Regions from separate parts of the Paenibacillus sp. FSL M7-0656 genome, predicted to be linked through region 1. Evidence: riboswitches for the same ligand, from Rfam matches in the RefSeq annotation. Region 1 holds a riboswitch; the other holds the start of a gene.
What was found. A riboswitch is a leader RNA that binds a small molecule or an ion and turns the genes downstream of it on or off. The one in region 1 is predicted to bind ZMP and ZTP.

Region 1 (9,869 bases):
ATGACATGCGCTCAACCTCCAGATCAGATGGTTTATTTTATGGGATACATACGGCTTCGACCTTAATACGGAAGCTGGAAGAGAAGCGTTTCATATTTTAGTAAAGATATATCGCATATCCAAACAGGAGAATCGACTTACCTATGTCGAATGTTTAAATAAAGGGAATTTTTGTCAGGGGGAACTCTATGAGCATGGAATGGTACGATATGATTGCACAACGTAATGGGGGATACAAGGGTAGGGCTTTGTATACGCTGGAAGGTAACTCTGCTGAAGATATTTTTGAAGAGCGGTTGATTAAGCTTCTGCCTCAGTATACATCCGTGCTCGATGCAGGCTGTGGACATGGGGAGTTTACGTTGAAAATGTCGCAATATACCGATCACATTATAGGGTTTGATAATTCGGAAGAGATGATAAAGATAGCTCGGAACAGTCTTCATTCAAGCACGAAAACAAATGTGAAATTTGTCTGTGTAAGCACAAAAGAAAAGATGCCATTTGAAGATAAGCAATTTGGTCTGATCTATGATCGCAGAGGTCCAACTTCCATTATTGAGCATGGGAGATTGCTACAAAAGGGTGGAGTTATGATTGGTATTCATACGGATATAACAAAGGTACGTGAGCGTTTGGAAAGAAATGCTTTTAAGGAGATCAAGATTGAGGAATATAACGAGGCACTTATGATTTTTTCAGATGAAAAAGAGTTTGCCATCTTTCTCTCCGATATCCCCGGAAACCCGGATTATACACAGCCTGAGTACCGGGAACAGCTGGAAGTCAAGCTGAAGGAGAACCAGGTTGATGGTAGAATTGCTGTAAGAGAATGCAAGTATATCTGGCAGGCCATAAGGAGCTGAAGTAGATTGAACACAGAATTTTCAGAACAAAAATATGGTGAAACGGGTGTCAAAACCAGCTTCGAGCAGATGGCAAACGGGAAACAAAAATATAAAATGATAGCAGAAGATGGCAGTTATTATTGTAGCGATACATACCATCAAGCATGGATTGAACACCTCCAGTGATTGGATGGCATCCCCTGAGTTGGATAGGTTAACTCAATCTTTAACAGAGAAGGAGCTACTCCAGAAGTATGATTAATTAGATGGGAGGATCAGACAGATGCGTAAAAGTACAATATTTTGGATTACGGGAGTAACGATAATTCTCTTGGTGACTCTGCTCATATACAGCTATGTTATTCCAAGTGTGAGTGCCCAGGATGTTGTGATGGCAGGCACAATCAGGCAGATTGATACGGATGTAGTTGAGGTAGAGTTAGAGATAACGCGAAAAAGAGAAGACAAGGACCAGCATATGGTGTATCCCGTTGTCCCTGGATGGGAAGGGGTCACATTCACTGAAGAACAAGATGATGCGTGGTACATGCCTCCGTCTGTTGGCAGCTCCTATCTTGATCAAGTCATTCTGGAAAAGTATCTGAAGGCGCAGGGGAAAACCATGAAATCAGCTGATAATCTGATAGGATTTGCGATACCTGATGAGATAGGGAGCTACAAGTTGCGGTTAACGCTCAGATCTTTGGATGGAACGACTCAGCCGCTTGAGAATCCCGTGGTGTATTATGTTCACAACGAGCATTTGTTAGGGAAGGATCTGAGTTGGGTTACGAGTGAGAATCTGGAGATCAATAAGGAGTAATCAGAATGATGAATGTATATGAATCGAATGAAATCACTGTACGTTTCTTGGACACAGAAGATGAACAACATCTGGTGAAGTGGCTGTCAGACCCGGAAGTTCTTCAATACTATGAAGGGCGTGATCGGCCGCATGATCTGGAACAGGTGAGAGAGCATTTTTACAATCAGAAAGATGGTGCTACTCGTTGTATCGTTGAGTATGGAGGACATCCGATTGGATACATTCAGTTCTATGAGCTTGAGGAAGAAGAGCGAACGGAGTATGGTTATGGAGACACGGATGAGATCATCTATGGAACGGATCAGTTTATTGGTGAGGTAGAATACTGGAATAAAGGCATTGGTACACAGTTGATGCAATCCATGCTTGCTTATCTGATTAATGAAAAACAAGCCCGTAAAGTGGTTATGGACCCTCAATCCTGGAACTTAAGGGCGATATCCTGTTACGAGAAATGTGGTTTCCAAAAGATTAAGCTGATGGAGAAACATGAGCAGCACGAAGGACAGATGCGAGACTGTTGGCTTATGGAATATGCCCTGTAGATCCTGTTTAAAGTTATTTGAATCATATAAACAAGGAGGAATAATGGATGGATGAAAGATTTCCGATAGGACCATTTGTACACACGGGTGAAGTTACTTTGGCACAGCGGGAGAAGTGGATTCAGGACATTGCTGAGTTGCCTGAACGCGCACGAGAAGCGGTAAAGGGACTGAGTGAAGAGCAATTAAGTCTGCCGTATCGAGAAGGTGGATGGATGCTCAAACAGGTTATTCACCACATGGCAGACAGCCATATGAACAGTATGATTCGTTTCAAGTTGGCACTGACAGAGGATACACCAACGATTCGGCCTTATTATGAAGAGCGCTGGGCTGAACTGAGTGATTCACGAGACCTGGATGTCGAATTCTCGCTTCAGATTCTGGATGCCCTCCATCGTCGTTGGGTGTTTCTGTTAAACGCGCTGACAGATGCAGATTATGCCAAACAGTTTTATCATCCCTCATCGGAAGAAACGACAAGACTGGATTACAATCTGGGCATGTATGCTTGGCATGGCAAACACCATGTTGCTCACATCACATCGCTTCGGGATAGATTGGGAATATAGCTATTAGAAATATCTTTTAAGGAGGATTCATCAATGAGTGTACATATCAGACTATTAAATGAGAACGATCCTGTAATCATATCAAAGGCGTTTCAGGAGCAGGGTTGGGGGAGATCCCCTGAGCAGTATCTTCATTACTTGGCTGAACAACAGAATGGGGAACGCGTAACCTTGGTAGCCGAGTTGAATGGAGAATTTGCCGGATACGTGAATGTATTGTGGAATTCCAGCTACCCGTCTTTCAGGGAACAAGGCATTCCCGAAATTAACGATTTTAATGTACTAATGAAGTTCCAGCGCCAAGGTATTGGTTCACGGTTGATGGACCGAGCAGAGGAAGTTATTCTGGAACGAACGGATGTAGCAGGCATTGGTGTAGGTGTGTTTTCCGATTATGGCAAAGCGCAAGTTCTATATGCCCATCGCGGGTACATACCAGACGGTCACGGTGTATACAAACATGATCATTACATTCAGCCGGGTGAAGAAACGATTATGGACGACGATGTTGTACTTTATCTTACGAAGAAGTTAAAAGCCACGCAATAATTTCATAATATATACAATATGAAAGATGTCATGTATATTAGTTGTAAATATCTGTTATGTGTGACTGGCGTAAACGTGGAGTGAACCACGAGGGAGCACATATATTATATGCCGTACGCCTGGGCAAAGTGTTTGATCTTTTGATCAAACACTTTATTTATTATTCAGGGAACGAAAGGACTGGTGGCGGCAATGAAAATGGCGTTTGTTTTATTTGATGGAATGACAAGCATGGATTTAGCTGGATTTTATGAAGCTGTGACTTGGCTAGCGATTCTGAAAGCAAAGGAAAACGTATCATGGACATTCTGCGCAGATAAGGAGGAAATTTCGGATGACCGTGGGCTGAAAATGAAATCCGATGCAGTATTACCTCATCTAGGGGATTTTGACCTAGTATTTTTTCCTGGTGGATTATCAACTAGAACGCTTCGATTTGATGAGGATTTTATGCGATGGGTCCGAACGGCAGAAAATGTCACATATAAAACATCTATTTGTACCGGGGCTTTACTGTTGGGGGCAGCAGGTTTCCTGAATGGAAAAAGGGCTACTACCAACTCATCTGCTTATGATTTATTGAATCCTTATTGTGCAGAAGTGATCTCAGCGCGTGTAGTGCGTGATGGTAATACGGTAACGGGTGCGGGGGTTACGGCTTCCATTGACCTGGGACTATACTTGGTCGAAATGTTAACGTCTACGGAGATCGTCCTTCAAGTTCAACAAAAACTAGAGTATCCATATTATGAAGCTGGTAACTTAAAAGATGTCTACATGCACACTAAGGGTAGGGGATAAAAAGATGACTATTCGCCTTTTTCAAGCGATTGATCAACCAGCAGTGCTGAAAATGATGACGGATCATGATTTTCAATTCCCTTCGTTTATACGCGATCAGTATCCTGCGCGCTGGGATTTATTTTTAAAAATGACGGATGAACGTATCAGTGCTTATTATGTCATGGTTGACGAAGCAGATGTTGTCATAGGTCATGCTGGTTATATCTTTCATCCTACTGTTAACCGATATGAAATCGTTGGCGTTGTTACATGCAAATCACACCTTCGACAGGGAGTAGCACGTGGACTAATTACAAAAATATGTATAAAAATAGCTGAATTCGGCAGTGGTGATGTCATGCTTTACACACTTGATCATGAAGAAAATGAAGCAGCGCTCCTATTTTATGAACGAATGAATTTTCAAAAAGAAGGTGTTGATATGAACTATTATACCTCGGGGTTTCATAGACTTTCACTTGTTAAAACATTATAAGGAAACTTCAAAAAACTAATTGTAGTGGAAGCATAAAAGTGTACTTCAGTTTAAGTTGCATGGACTTGCAAAGAAAGATGATCAAAAAGCTGTCCTGCATGTTATACTCTATTGGAATTTGAGGAATGATAAGCAGGATGTTAAGAGATTAGATGATCAGAGGAGTGAATGATGCATGTTTAGCAAAGTCGGCCAGATTATGTTGTATGTCAACAATCAGGATGAATCACTGGCATTTTGGACGGAAGTTGCAGGATTCCACATTGTGGATGAAGTAAACCTTGACGAGGGCATGAGATGGATTGAGATTGCGCCTACCGCAGACTCGCAGACAAGCATTATACTCCATGACAAAGAGTTCGTTGAACGGATGTCGGCGGGTGTAAATCTGGGCACACCTTCGTTAATGTTCTTCACCGAAAATCTGGATCAGTTATATGCCGACTTGGCTGGTAAACATGTAACGGTGGGAGAGATTGTCGAGATGCCAACGGGGCGTGTCTTCAACTTTGCTGATAACGAAGGGAATTACTTTGCAGTTTTGGAACGGGCGAAGTAAGTTACAACACAAAACCCCAACAAAAAAACGATCGACATTCATGTCGGTCGTTTTTTTGTTGGGAAAAAGCTTATGTTTTGGAGTAGAAAAACGCAAGAAAAATAGAGAACTACTGGGTAAAAATGTTATAATAGAGTGTGGCTGATTTATTGAAAATGACGAGGAGTGAATAGTCTGAAATGAAGGTTTGAATGGAGCAGTTAAGGAGGAATGTGGTTGTGGAAAAGACGATTAAAAGTGTACAGGATCTATATGATATGCTCGATGCGGATTTCAGATCTGCCAAGCAGTTTTGGGAACCTTTCTATGAGGATCGGAACAGACCAATCCCCTTTTTCCCAAACAAACCGGATGAGAATCTGGTAGCGCATGTGAACGAAGGTGTGCTGAGCGGCGGCAAGGCACTGGAACTGGGGTGTGGCCCGGGCAGAAATGCGTTGTATTTAACCCGCCAAGGATATCAGGTAGATGCTTATGATCTTTCGGAGACAGCTATTGCTTGGGCTAAAGAGAGGGCGGCAGAGGAGCAACTGGACGTGCATTTTGAATGTCGATCTGTGTTCGAATTATCCCCAGAGCAAGAATATGATCTTGTCTACGACTCGGGTTGTCTGCACCATCTGTTGCCACATCAGCGCATTCCCTACATAGAGATGATCCACAATGCACTCCGGCCTGGAGGATACTTTGGAATGACTTGTTTTGCTCCTGGTTTTGGCGATATTGGTGGGCCTGAGATCGTTATGAATGATTGGCAGGTGTATCAAGAGAAGTCGATGCGCGGTGGTCTTGCGTTCACGGAGGAGAAGCTTCGCTACATGCTGGAAGATGGCTTTGAATGTGTGGAGTTCCGTGCAATGAAGTCGCTGGAGCAACATGAACCGTATTTTGGTGTACCTTTTCTCTGGGCCACGTTGTGGAGAAAGAAAAACTCGTAAGAATAGTGAAATAAACATGCATTGAAAATAGAGGAGGAGTGGTATCGGAATGGGAACAGAAACAGGAAAAAGACACTTTATTATTACAGGCACATCCAAAGGGATCGGTTTACAACTTGCAGAGTTATTATTGGCTAAGGGGGATTACGTTTACGGTATTTCACGCGGGGGTTCGGATCTGTTGGAATCAAGCGAGGAATGGAGCGGGCGTTACCGCCATGTTCAGTATGATCTTGCCGACCTGAATGGGATCGATGATTTGATTACACGCATATTGGACCAAATACCTTCTCAGGAAGCTGAATTCATTGGACTCATTAATAATGCAGCGATGCTGGAGCCTCTAAAACCTATCGATCAATGCAGTGCGGCAGAGATAAGTCAGAGTCTTAACATCAGCCTCGCAGCACCAATGATATTGAGTTCCTCTTTTATTCAACAAACAAATCACCTGTCCGCCAGACGTAAAATTGTCAATCTCTCATCGGGTTCGGGAAGTTATCCCGCGCCTTCAATGGCAGTGTACTGTACATCGAAGGCAGGGATGAACATGTTCACCCAATGCGTATCTTTGGAACAAACGGGTCAACAGAACCCTGTTGAGATTATTGCTTTTGATCCGGGGATGGTCGATACGGAATTGCAGGCTGTTGCACGAGGCAAAAGTGCAGAGGAGTTCGCTCTTGCAGGTATGTTCAATCAAGTATATGAAGCAGGACAATTAAGATCGCCACGAGACGTAGCGATGCAGTTGATCGAGCGGATGGACGAAAACAGTGATGCAAGCCATGGTACACACACTGTTGAGAGCTAATAGGATATACGTATTTCGGCTTGTTATCTTTACGAAGTATGGATACCTTTTGATATAAGCCCAACTTCCCTGTACACTGGAATCAGCGATCGGAAGAACGATACGTTACGGTAAAGGTGATCCTGCAACAACGGAGTCTAATTACCTTATTCAACCTTAGAAGATCAGAAACGTGGTGAAGTCTCTTGTTTAAAATTATGCTCATTGAAGACGACGAGTCGTTATTCAGTGAAATCAAGGAACGATTGTCCCAATGGTCGTATGACGTGTATGGTGTGCAGGATTTTGGAAAGGTATTGCAGGAGTACAGCGTAATTCAGCCGCAACTGGTCATTATAGATATTCAGTTACCCCAATATGACGGGTTCCATTGGTGCCGGATCATTCGTTCGCACTCCAATGTGCCGATTATCTTTTTGTCCTCACGGGATCATCCTGCGGATATGGTTATGTCCATGCATTTGGGGGCAGACGATTTTATCCAGAAGCCTTTTCATTTCGATGTATTGATTGCCAAGATCCAAGCGACTTTGCGGAGGGTGTATAACTATAATACAGAGCATATTGAACTTCGAACCTGGCGCGGTGCCACTATTGAGTATGTGAAAAATATACTGACCTGCGGGGATGAATCTGTCCTGTTGACCAAAAATGAGATGTTCATTCTTAAAGTGCTGGTGGAGCACAAAAATCAGATTGTTACCCGTGAGGATCTCATCCGGAGCTTGTGGGATCATGAGCATTTCGTGAGTGACAATACGCTGACGGTTAACGTTAATCGGTTACGGAAGAAACTTGAACCCATCGGCTTGGAGCGGTACATTGAAACCAAAGTAGGTCAGGGGTACATGGCAACGGAAGAGGCAGAAGCATGATCGGAAAGTACATACGAGAAAGGGCTAGTTGGTTATGGCTACTGGTAAGCATGCAACTTATTATTTTATTGGTGGCCTACCTGGACTCGTCCATTCCATTCCAATCTGTGGTGTATATCGTAGGACTGAATGTAGTGGTATGCCTTGTTTTTATCTGGGCGAGATACCTGAAAGAGACCCGTTTCTATAAAAAGTTGAGCATCTGGGATCATACCTATGATCTGGGAGAACTTGATATCGCCGAAAGTCCATATGAGCAGCTTGTACATGAGGCCGTCAGTTCCCAGACACAGCGGTATCGTAAGGAGTCGTCACATCATTTTATCGCTCTGGAACAGGAGAAGGACGAGATGTTGTCCTGGATTCATGAGGTGAAGACCCCACTGACTGCGTTGCAACTGATGATCGAGCGCTTGCCAGATGACAAGTTACAGAGCCAAATGACATATGAATGGTTACGAATTCATCAGTTGCTGGATCAGCAGCTTCATCAGAAGCGTATTCCGTTTATGCATAATGATCTGTTCATCGAAGAGACGGAACTTGAACCGGTATTGAATAGCGAGATACGAGCACTGAAATCGTGGTGCATTTCCAAAGGCATTGGCTTTGATGTGTCTTTAATGGTATCGTGCGTGCTCACAGACAGCAAATGGTTAGGCTTCATCCTCCGGCAGTTGTTGAGCAATGCGGTGAAATATAGCGATTCATCGGACATCCTCATTGAAAGTTGGGAACAGGATGGACACATCATACTCATTATTCAGGATCACGGGCGAGGGATTGAGACTCAAGATCTGCCGCGTATATTTGATAAAGGATTTACGTCCACCCGAGGCAGAATGGATGGGGCGGCTACCGGGATGGGGCTGTATCTGGTTCGTCAGGTGGTCCAGACGCTTCATGTGAACATTCATGTAGAATCTTCTCTTGGCGAGGGCACAACCGTCACACTTACTTTTCCGCGAAAAAACGACATGGTGCATCTTGCAGGCGTGTGACAACAATGTCACATGCTTTTTGGTTTTGTTCGGTGAATCACACGATAACACTGCACATTCCGCCTATGATATAGACACGAGCATTTTGCAGAAGATCTAAGAGGAGTGAGCGGGAAATGTGGATACTGGAAGCCAAAAAAATTCATAAAGTCTATGGTAATAAATTAAATAAACAGGAAGTGCTGAAGGGAATTGATCTTGGGGTAAGCAAGGGAGAGTTTGTTGGTATTATGGGGCCTTCGGGTTCGGGTAAAACAACGCTGCTTAATGTACTTTCCTCCATTGATCGGGTGAGCCAGGGCACGATTGATATTGAGGGCAAGGAATTCACCGGAATGAAGGAGAAACAGCTGGCTGAGTTCCGCAAACATCATTTGGGCTTTATTTTTCAGGAATATAATCTGCTGGATACCCTTACGGTGAAGGAAAATGTATTATTACCGCTCTCGATTACGAGCATTCCAAAGCAGGAGGCACACCAGAAGTTTGAACAGATCGCACGTGAACTGGGAATCTACGAATTGAAAGACAAGTATCCATCTGAGATTTCAGGGGGTCAGAAGCAGCGGACTTCGGCAGCACGAGCATTTGTCCACGAGCCGAGTATCATTTTTGCGGATGAGCCGACAGGAGCGCTGGATTCCAAGTCCGCTTCGGATCTTCTCGGCAAGTTAAGTGATATGAACAGCGCACGAAAAGCGACTATTATTATGGTTACCCATGATCCGGTTGCCGCAAGTTATTGCAGCAGAGTGATCTTTATTCGAGACGGTCAGATCTACACCCAGTTGAATAAAGGAGACGAGTCACGGCAATCGTTCTTCAACGATATTATCAAAACCCAGGGCGTATTGGGTGGTGTGCAGCAATGAGCTTGAATTATATTATCTTCCGCAATCTCAGGAAAAATCTGAAGAATTATTATCTCTATGTATTTGCGCTTGTGTTCAGTGTGGCCTTGTATTTTTCCTTTGTGACGTTACAGTATGATCCTTCCATGGATGAGGTGGCTGCTTCAACAAAAGGTGCGGCGGCTATAGGCGCATCTTCGGTATTATTAATC
Region 2 (9,869 bases), 2.5 Mb from region 1:
AATGAGATATACCGAAGATTTCTGAATGCTTGGGGGAACATAATTACATGCTACACAAATTTAAAAAAATAGACTATTCTATTGTCTTTATACTCGTTATTCTGATGGGTATCAGTATTTTATCGATTTACAGTACAACGTTTGGTCGTCCAAAGCTGGAGGGACTCCCGAAAAGCGCAGTGATCTTTTATATTTTGGGCTTCGTAGTCTTTTTTGCGATGTCGATGATCAACTATAAATTCATAATCAAAAATTATTTATATATCTATGGCGTGGGGATGCTCCTGCTCATATTCGTTATGTTCTTTGGTAAGGAGTATTATGGTGCAAAAGGTTGGCTGTCCATCTTCGGGGTCAGTTTGCAGCCTGCTGAATTGTTCAAGTTATGCCTGATTGTGTTTTTATCGGCCTTTTTGGCCCGAAAGAAGAACCGTCCGCTCTATTTTGGACGTGACGTTATTCCGATTTCGCTCTGTGTTCTGCCGCCGTTACTACTCGTATTGCTTCAAAATGACTTGGGAAATGCGTTAAGCTATATAGTCATTCTTGTGGGCCTACTGTGGATTGGTAACATTAAATTTACGCATGCCCTCATTGGCTTTATGATCGCAGTGGCTGCTTTTATCGGTGGTACACAGGCGTATATTCATTACCATGATGAGATTGTTAAATTTCTGAATGACATTGGACGTTCGCACTGGGCGGATCGTTTTGACCCTTGGCTTGTACCAGAGCTGACCTCAAGAGATGTACTCTGGCAGACGTATAATGCAAAGCTTGCGATTGGTTCTGGTGGGATTACAGGCAAAGGTTATATGGAAGGCACAACGATTCAGTCAAATCGGGTGCCGCTGGCCTATGCTGACTCCATCTTTGTGCAGATTGGGGAAGAATTTGGTTTCATCGGTGCCTCGGTACTGCTTCTCCTGTACTTTATCCTGATTCACAGGCTGGTGCTGATTGCACTGGAGTGTAAGGATCGCGCGGGGCCTTATCTCATTGTTGGGATCATAGCGATGCTGCTTTACCAGATCTTTGTTAATATTGGTCCATTCATTGGTCTGATGCCGTTGACAGGAATTACGCTGCCGTTTATCAGTTCGGGTGGTACCTCCATTATGATCAACATGATCAGCATGGGTCTTGTGATGAGTATTAAGGTCCACACGGAAGAGAATGAGGATATTCTTGGCTCTGCGGAACAACCGAGTATTACAGATCTGGTGAGGAAATTGCTAAGACGCAAGCCATCCCAGCAGGAGCAATAACGTTTCTGAGTCAAACCGTGAAATAGCACGTCAGATTTATGTATATAAGCTAGATAACTATAGAACCCTGGAACAGACCAACCCAAGTTACATTGGGTGGATGTTTTGGGGTTTTTATTGTTTTTACGGCGTAATTCAGGCCGTTAAATAGTTCGTTTTTTAACCTGAAACGACCCTGATTTCCATTTTATTATCCAATTATATACAATGGTAATATTGAGTTCAATTGGAAATCATAGAATGCTAGATTTCAGGGGGATGGACAGAGCCATGTTGAGAATGTTGAAAAAGATGGACGGTGTGATTCTTTTTGTAATGCTGTTGCTCATGATTATTAGTGTATTTGCGATTTATAGCGGAACGCAGACAGATGCCAATCTGGCGAATCATCATGTCAAAACGATGTATTTCTATGTGGCCGGGTTCATTGCGCTGCTTGTGATCGGGCTTGTGAATTACAAGTTATACGTGAAATATGCGTTTTATTTGTATGGCTTGGGGATCATACTACTGATCCTGGCCAATGTCCTGGGAAGTTCAATCAATAACGCCAACGGTTGGCTGAAGCTGGGCGAGAACTTTTCTTTTCAACCGGCAGAGCTGTTCAAGATGATTCTGATTCTGTTTCTCGCCCATTTGATCGTGAAGAGACAACGAGGCACACTGAAATTTTGGAGAGATATTGTGCCGATTGGCTGTTGGGCGTTTATTCCGTTTGCCCTGGTTATGGCTCAGAATGATTTGGGGAATGCGCTGGGGTATGTGGTGATTTTGGCTGCGGTATTCTGGATCGGAAATATGAGGCTGAAGCACGCATTGATTGCACTGGCGATTGTGGGAGTGGCGTTCTTTGGTTTTGTCAAAGCCTATACCTTCTACCATGGTGAAGTTTTCACTTTTCTTGAAAAGATAAAACGTGAGCATTGGGCGGAGCGGATTGATCCCTGGCTTGTACCGGAGGAGGCTACCTCCAAAGCTTCCTGGCATACGAAAAATGCAGGTTTAGCGATCGGTTCAGGGGGCATCATCGGCAAAGGTTATTTGCAAGGAACATCCGTTCAGAGTGGACGAGTCCCCTATACGTATTCTGATTCCATTTTTGTCGTGATCGCAGAGGAGTTTGGGTTTGTTGGTGCATCCGTACTGATTCTGTTGTACTTTATCCTGATCCACCGCATGGTGCTGATTGCTCTGGCATGCAGAGATCGCGCGGGACCCGTCATCATTGTAGGTATTATCGGAATGTTGTTGTATCAGGTGTTTGAGAACGTGGGGGCGTTCCTCGGACTGATGCCACTCACAGGTATTACGTTACCGTTCATCAGTTACGGCGGTACCTCTTTGCTTATTAATATGGCTTGCATCGGTGTAGTCATGAGCATTAAGTTGTACGGGCAAGAAGAGGAGGATGAACTTCTGATGGGAGAGCAGCAACCCCGGTTATCGGAACGTTTACGGAATATGCTCAAGAAAGAAAAAAGTGCTGTGTAACTGTTGAGTCGGTGTAGGTGAAAAGTAAAGCGGTGGGACGTATAACGTGATCGTTCATAGGAATGAAGAGGTTGATTTGCCCTGTAACCAGGTGCGGATCAGCCTTTTTAACATGATGGGTGAAAAAGTGTGAATGATAGATGAGAGAAGCATGCATAGGTGTCTTCGAGCCTGCTGTAGGCTGAGGCGCACCTGAAAGAGTTGGGAATAGAGTGTTGAGCATTGTGTGGAGCTTCAGGTGCCAGCTGTTAGGAGTTAAGAGTTAGGTGGTGTTAGGAGCTAACGAACCACACACGTCTTATTCGGGGATTTGAAGTGTCTGGAGAAAACTAAGGAATCTGAGACACGTTATATCAGCATAAACAGCCTTTTGTAGCGTGTTGATCAGATAACTTTGGGAAATAACGTGCCTCATGTTCCTTACAATTTCAAAAGGATGCCTGAAGGGCAAATAAGACGTCCTCGGTTCTTTAGAACATCGACTGGTCACTCGCGAGAGTCATTCGCCTAGGGTCAGCCAGTACAGTCTTCAAGGCTTCTTGGACGCTGACATTCTGTCTTCGTATAACTTGCCTGGGTTTAAACACACATTCTAGTAGTACGTGTTCAAATAGTTGGGTTTTCAGTACCGAGAAGATGGGATGAGGTTAGAAATGGAGTAGTGGAGCGTAGGATAAACTACGTGAGCAATCAAAATGGTTCTTTGGTAAACATACTCCGTAAGCCTCCCGCTTATTTCGGCTGAATCTCATATTCAACGTTGATGATGGAGCTAGGCACCCTTTGTAATTAAAGTGGGCTTGTGAACAACCTCTAGTAGATTTATTGCAAATGCTAGGTTTACTTCCGTCTCTACCGGGCATACTGATAGACATGAGAGAGTTGCAGGTAGCGTGATCAGAGAGCCGAGGGGGAGAACGGAATGAGCAGAAGAATTGTAAAGCAAATTGGACTTATTATTGTATGTCTTATGATGATTATCATGATGTGGGAAGGTCAGAAAACGGATGCAGCTGTGGCGGCCACAGCAATTCCGGAACAATCGATTCGCTTGCGTATTCTAGCAAACTCGGATGCACCGGGAGATCAATTGGTGAAACGCGAGATTCGGGATGCTGTCGTTGCTCAGATGGGCGAGTGGGTAGCCGAACTGGAGAATCCGCAAAGTCTGGATGAAGCGCGCAAGGTGATTCGTGAGCATTTGTCCGAGATTGAGAATAGAGTAGGAGAAGAGTTGGCCAGTCGCGGTTTAAATTATGAGTATCAGGTGGAGCTGGGTTCCGTTCCGTTCCCGACCAAACTATATGGTGGCACTGTGTATCCTGCCGGAGATTATGAAGCGGTTCGGATTACGCTGGGCGAAGGAAAAGGTCAGAACTGGTGGTGTGTGTTGTTCCCGCCGTTGTGTTTCATTGATGCAGGGACCGGGGATGCACTGGCGAAACCTTCAACGGTATCAGCCGCAGCGGCTGAACCAGGAGATGCAGAAGCATCTGTGCAGGGAGACACACCGGAAGCGAGATTCTTTCTGTGGGATATGGCTGTGAAACTGTGGAGTTGGGTGACTAGTTTGTTCGCATAACAACGTATTTATAATACAGTAGAGGGCGACTTCGATTCAGGGAGCTGCCCTTTTAATATGAATTAGTGGTGAAATTCCGAGCGAAGTATGAAGGGCATCCGAGTTGGGACAGGTATGTTATAATTACTTATAGTGCGTGTTCAAAAAGTCTGGTTTTCAGTACCAAGAAGATGGAATGAAGCTAGAAATGGAGTAGCGGAGCGTAGGGAAATTACGTGAGCAACCAAAATGTTTCCTTCGGAAACATACTTCGTAAGCCTCCCGCTTATTTCGGCTGAATTTCATATTCGACGTTGATGATGCCGCTAGGCATCTATCGTAATCAAAAGCGTAGTTTTTGAACAACCTCTTATATTAAATACGGATATGAACTAACCTACTTGAAGTTTAGGAATGATGATATATGAGCAGAGAAAACGAACCAGTGCAACACACCTCTGAGATGAGGGATGGTAGAGAAGAACGTGATATGAAAGCTCCGGCAGAGCTGGTCACTGAGATGTGGGATGTACGCGTCTTGGTGAGCGCTGAGAACGATCACGGATTGGGTAATATTGAATTATTGGATGTGAAAAAGGGGAGCGCCGATCAACAGGCGCTCGCCGACTTGCAGGCTGCCGCAGCACGCATTCGTCAAGGTCAGACGGTGGCCTTTCCGACCGAGACGGTCTATGGCTTGGGTGCCGATGCGCGTAGCACAGCAGCCGTGGAGGCTGTATTTGTCGCCAAAGGCCGACCTTCTGACAATCCACTGATTGTGCATATCGCGCACCGTGACCAGTTGGATGCGCTGGTCACGGAAGTGAATGAAACGGCGGAAGCGCTGATGGCGGCCTTCTGGCCGGGACCATTGACGCTGGTGCTGCCGGTTAGGCCGGGGGCGGTGTCCCCGCGTGTCACCGCCGGTCTGGACACGGTGGCCGTGCGCATGCCGGACCACCCGGTGGCCTTGCAGTTGATCGCGGCGGCGGCATGCCCTGTGGCTGCGCCAAGCGCCAACCGTTCCGGGCGGCCAAGCCCGACACTCGCGTCTCATGTGCGCGAGGATCTGGATGGCCGCATCGGCGGCATCGTGGACGGCGGCCCCACCGGGGTAGGCGTCGAGTCCACGGTTGTGCAGGTCGGTGACGACGGTACCGTCACCATCCTACGCCCTGGCGGCATTACGGCGGAACAACTGTCCGCCGTTGCCGCCCGTGTCGCCACGGACCCCGCGCTGCTCGCGGAGGGGGCCGATGGCGTGGGTAGCCCGGCGCCGCGCTCGCCGGGCATGAAGTACACGCACTACGCACCCGCAGGGGCGCTGTGCGTGGTAGAGGGGCCGCCCGCAGCGGTGGCGGCCTGGATCAGCGCCGCCCTCGCAGAGGCGGCGCAGCGCGGAGAGCGCACCGCTGTGCTGGCGTTCGCCGAGCACGCGGAGCAGTACCGCGCCGATGCCGTGTTCTCGCTGGGTGACGCCAGCGAGCTGGAAGAAGCAGCGCGCCGGCTATACGCCGCGCTGCGCAGTTGCGATGAGCAAGGCGCCACATATATTGTGGCTGAAGCCTGCTCACGCGAAGGGCTGGGAGCAGCCGTCATGAATCGGCTGCTCAAGGCTGCGGGGAACCAACTCATACAAGTTGGCAACCAGCAACCCTCATAACCTCTCCTGATCATACAGTCAGGAGAGGAATCACTCTTTTTCCAAAACAAAATCAAGATTCTATAAAGCCAGCATCTGACCAGAGATCCGTCGCCGTTTGCCTTTCATCGGTCATGTTTAGGTCCTTGTCCGCATATCGTGTACAAGAACCTTTACGTGACTTGGGGGTATGGGGATGTGGGATGTGTCTGCCCATGTAGGGCAGTTGGTAACCATTTTGATCATGGCTATTGCGCTTGGCCTCGATGCGTTCTCACTCGGGATCGGAATTGGCATGAAGGGCGTTCGGCTGCGGGATGTATTGCGAATCAGTATTGTAACGGCGCTATTTCATATCATCATGCCGCTCATCGGCATGTATATGGGCAAATACGTCAGCTCCCTGCTCGGTGACATTACAACGTATGCGGCAGGTGGATTGCTTGTTTTGCTGGGTGCTCATATGATTCTGAATGCATTCCGTGAAGGCGATACAAAGCTGGTGGACCACCGTTCCCTGCTCGGCGTTGTTTTGTTCTCCCTCAGCGTAAGTGTGGATTCATTCTCCGTTGGCGTATCCTTAGGGATGTTCAGCAGTGATCTGATCTTAACTGTACTTGCTTTCGGTGTGTGTGGCGGGGTGATGTCGGTTATGGGTCTGCTATTAGGCCGTCGGGTGAGCCAGAATCTCGGGGATTACGGCGAAGCAATTGGTGGCGCAATCTTGCTTGCGTTTGGACTTTTGTTTATATTTTAGAATAAAACTTGAGATATCATATCATTCGCATCATATGTAAAATGGGGAGGCTAACACAATGAAACATATTTTATTCGTGTGTACAGGAAATACGTGCCGCAGCCCCATGGCAGAGGGGCTTTTGCGAAAACTGGCATCGGAGCGTGGCATTCAGGTAGAGGTTCGCTCCGCAGGTGTGGCAGCAACGTCGGGTATGCCGATCTCCCGACACGCTGAAGCGGTTTTGAGAGATCATAACGTTGAAGGTCCACCTTATTCCACACAGCTTAGCTCTAACCTGGTAGGTTGGGCCGATCTGGTACTTACATTAACACGGAGTCATAAGCAACATGTCATGCAGGTTTTTCCCGATTCAGTCCACAAAACCTATACATTGAAAGAATATGTGGAGGATGATGAACAGGTATTAAGTGATGTTCAGGAGTTGGACAGCCTATTTGCAACGCTTGAGATGAAACGTGCCCTTGGCCAAGAGATCCTGGCATCGGAGCGTGAGCGAGCCATTGAGATTAGACAACGAATTCCAAGTTTCGACATCTCCGATCCGTTTGGGGGAAGTCGTGATGATTACAATATAGCTGCAGCTGAGATTCGGACGGCATTGGACCGGCTTTTGGATAAGCTGGGATAATTCTGATCCCGCGAGGCAGGTTATAGAAATAGGACACGTGATGTAAATTAACCGTTGATTTTAGCCGCGGGTTGTTTTATGATGAAGGGGAAAACAGGGATCCGGTGTAACTGGCGACGAAGTGGGCATAACCACGATGGAGCACCGGAACAAACGGCCGGTCGCCTGGGCAAAAGAGCAATTCTGCGTTACCCGCAGACTGCTCTTTTTTTCGTCTTTCATCTGATTATTCGCTATAATAGTACCTGAGATGCCGTGCAAGAATACGAAGGACAACCAAGAGACAGCGGGCATGATTTTATCGGGAGGCGATAATAGGATGACTATAGAGTTAGATTCGGAACAACCCGGATTGCAGGAACAGACCGCGTCTATTCTGCATGAACTGGCGCTTGCCGGACAGCTTGGGCCAGGACAGATCGTTGTGATCGGTACAAGCACAAGTGAAGTCGCAGGCGCTCGGATTGGTACGAGTGGTGCCATTGAAGTGGCGCAGCAGCTTCTTGCGGGTATACGCGAGGTGCAGGAAGAGTTCGGTTTTGACACGGTATTCCAATGTTGTGAGCATCTGAACCGTGCACTGGTAATGGAACGTTCTGTGCTTACTCGACTTGGATTGACCGAGGTTGGTGCAGTACCCGTGCCCAAGGCCGGAGGTTCAATGGCATCCGCAGCATATCGTTCGCTGACCGATCCATGCCTGGCTGAACATGTGCAGGCCCATGCGGGACTGGACATTGGGGAGACGATGATTGGGATGCATCTCCGGCATGTAGCCGTACCCTATCGTACAGCGCTTCGCTATGTTGGAGATGCTCGTGTAACCACAGCGTTGACCCGTCCGAAGTTGATTGGCGGCGAACGCGCGGTGTATCGTATGGAAGAACAACCAGATTCGACATTTTGTGACTAACATATAAAGCGAGACTAATTGGGTTACACTCCTGACTTTGATTGCATCACCATCTTCCGATCGCTGTTATCCCCAGATTTTTTAATTCCCTATTTAAAAGGGGAAATCCGGTGATAAAGGCGACCACTTCGTTTCTTCAGATTGGTGTTGCACTCGCCGTTTTCGTGTAAACATTAGTTTCACTTTATAACTTCACTTATAACTGGGAGGAATTTAATCATGGAACAATTGCGCAAGAATGACCCGGCAGTACTGGAAGCGATGAATCTTGAACTGAAACGTCAACAGAACAACATCGAACTGATCGCATCCGAGAACATCGTAAGTGAAGCAGTAATCGAAGCAATGGGATCTGTTCTGACCAACAAGTACGCTGAAGGATATCCAGGTAAACGTTACTATGGCGGTTGTGAGCATGTGGACATCGTTGAAGACATCGCGCGTGATCGTGCAAAAGAATTGTTCGGAGCAGAACACGTGAATGTTCAACCTCACTCCGGTGCACAAGCGAACATGGCAGTTTATCTTGCAGCGTTGAAACCTGGTGATACTGTACTTGGTATGAACCTTGCCCATGGTGGACACCTCACACACGGTAGCCCGGTTAACGCATCTGGTTTGCTGTACAACTTTGTAGCATACGGCGTACAGGAAGATACATTCCTGATTGATTATGATGAAGTACGCAAAGCGGCTTTCAAACACCGCCCTCGTCTGATCGTTGCAGGTGCAAGTGCATATCCGCGTACCATTGATTTTGAAAAGCTGGCTTCCATCGCCAATGATGTAGGCGCTTTGTTCATGGTGGACATGGCTCACATCGCAGGACTGGTTGCTGCTGGTTTGCATCCAAACCCGGTTCCACATGCGCATTTCGTTACAACAACTACACACAAAACGCTGCGTGGACCTCGTGGTGGTATGATTCTGTGCCGCAAAGCATGGGCAGCAGCGATTGATAAAGCCGTATTCCCTGGTTCCCAAGGTGGACCTCTGATGCACGTGATCGCTTCCAAAGCGGTAGCATTCGGTGAAGCTTTGCAACCATCGTTCAAAACGTATGCTGAGAATGTCGTGAAAAACGCACAGGTTCTGGCTGAAACGCTGATCGCTGAAGGACTGAACATCGTATCTGGTGGTACAGATAACCACTTGATGCTGATCGACACACGCAGTGTGAACATCACAGGTAAGGAAGCTGAGCATGTGCTTGATTCCATCGGTATTACCGTGAACAAAAATGCAATTCCATTCGACCCTACAAGCCCGTTTGTAACGAGTGGTATTCGAATTGGTACACCTGCTGCAACTTCCCGTGGCATGAACGAAGAAGCTATGGTAGCGATCGGTAAGATCATTGCCAAAACGCTGAAAAATCCAAAAGATACAGCGAAGCTGGATGAAGCCCGTGCAGAAGTGACTGCACTGACAGACCAATTCCCGCTCTATACAGATCTTAAATACTAAAAAACTTTGCTAATGGTGTTTGTATTTGAGTGTTCTTAATGTACACACGCAGGCGGAGCAAACCGAAAGAACCTGAAGAAGCGTAGCGCTCGCCTTTATCCCCAGATTTCAACAATTATAATTGGATCAAAGAAATCTG

Region 2: another riboswitch for ZMP and ZTP. It lies ahead of MHI01_RS21545 (TIGR01440 family protein); the one in region 1 lies ahead of MHI01_RS10295 (DJ-1/PfpI family protein).

Annotation. Positions count from the first base shown of each region.
Region 1 is NZ_JBBOOT010000001.1:2,369,619-2,379,487, reverse strand. Features, by position in the region: gene MHI01_RS10330 (sporulation protein) at 1-7, opposite strand, end outside; gene MHI01_RS10325 (class I SAM-dependent methyltransferase) at 189-866, shown strand; gene MHI01_RS10320 (hypothetical protein) at 873-1,034, shown strand; gene MHI01_RS10315 (hypothetical protein) at 1,132-1,671, shown strand; gene MHI01_RS10310 (GNAT family N-acetyltransferase) at 1,680-2,219, shown strand; gene MHI01_RS10305 (YfiT family bacillithiol transferase) at 2,267-2,791, shown strand; gene MHI01_RS10300 (GNAT family N-acetyltransferase) at 2,825-3,340, shown strand; ZMP/ZTP riboswitch at 3,391-3,472, shown strand; gene MHI01_RS10295 (DJ-1/PfpI family protein) at 3,533-4,141, shown strand; gene MHI01_RS10290 (GNAT family N-acetyltransferase) at 4,146-4,619, shown strand; gene MHI01_RS10285 (VOC family protein) at 4,795-5,178, shown strand; gene MHI01_RS10280 (class I SAM-dependent methyltransferase) at 5,370-6,116, shown strand; gene MHI01_RS10275 (SDR family NAD(P)-dependent oxidoreductase) at 6,166-6,930, shown strand; gene MHI01_RS10270 (response regulator transcription factor) at 7,116-7,805, shown strand; gene MHI01_RS10265 (sensor histidine kinase) at 7,802-8,806, shown strand; gene MHI01_RS10260 (ABC transporter ATP-binding protein) at 8,923-9,678, shown strand; gene MHI01_RS10255 (ABC transporter permease) at 9,675-9,869, shown strand, end outside.
Region 2 is NZ_JBBOOT010000001.1:4,875,600-4,885,468, forward strand. Features, by position in the region: gene MHI01_RS21515 (FtsW/RodA/SpoVE family cell cycle protein) at 48-1,268, shown strand; gene MHI01_RS21520 (FtsW/RodA/SpoVE family cell cycle protein) at 1,539-2,759, shown strand; gene spoIIR (stage II sporulation protein R) at 3,682-4,341, shown strand; gene MHI01_RS21530 (L-threonylcarbamoyladenylate synthase) at 4,811-5,983, shown strand; gene MHI01_RS21535 (manganese efflux pump MntP) at 6,159-6,719, shown strand; gene MHI01_RS21540 (low molecular weight protein arginine phosphatase) at 6,778-7,350, shown strand; ZMP/ZTP riboswitch at 7,447-7,528, shown strand; gene MHI01_RS21545 (TIGR01440 family protein) at 7,670-8,263, shown strand; gene glyA (serine hydroxymethyltransferase) at 8,483-9,730, shown strand.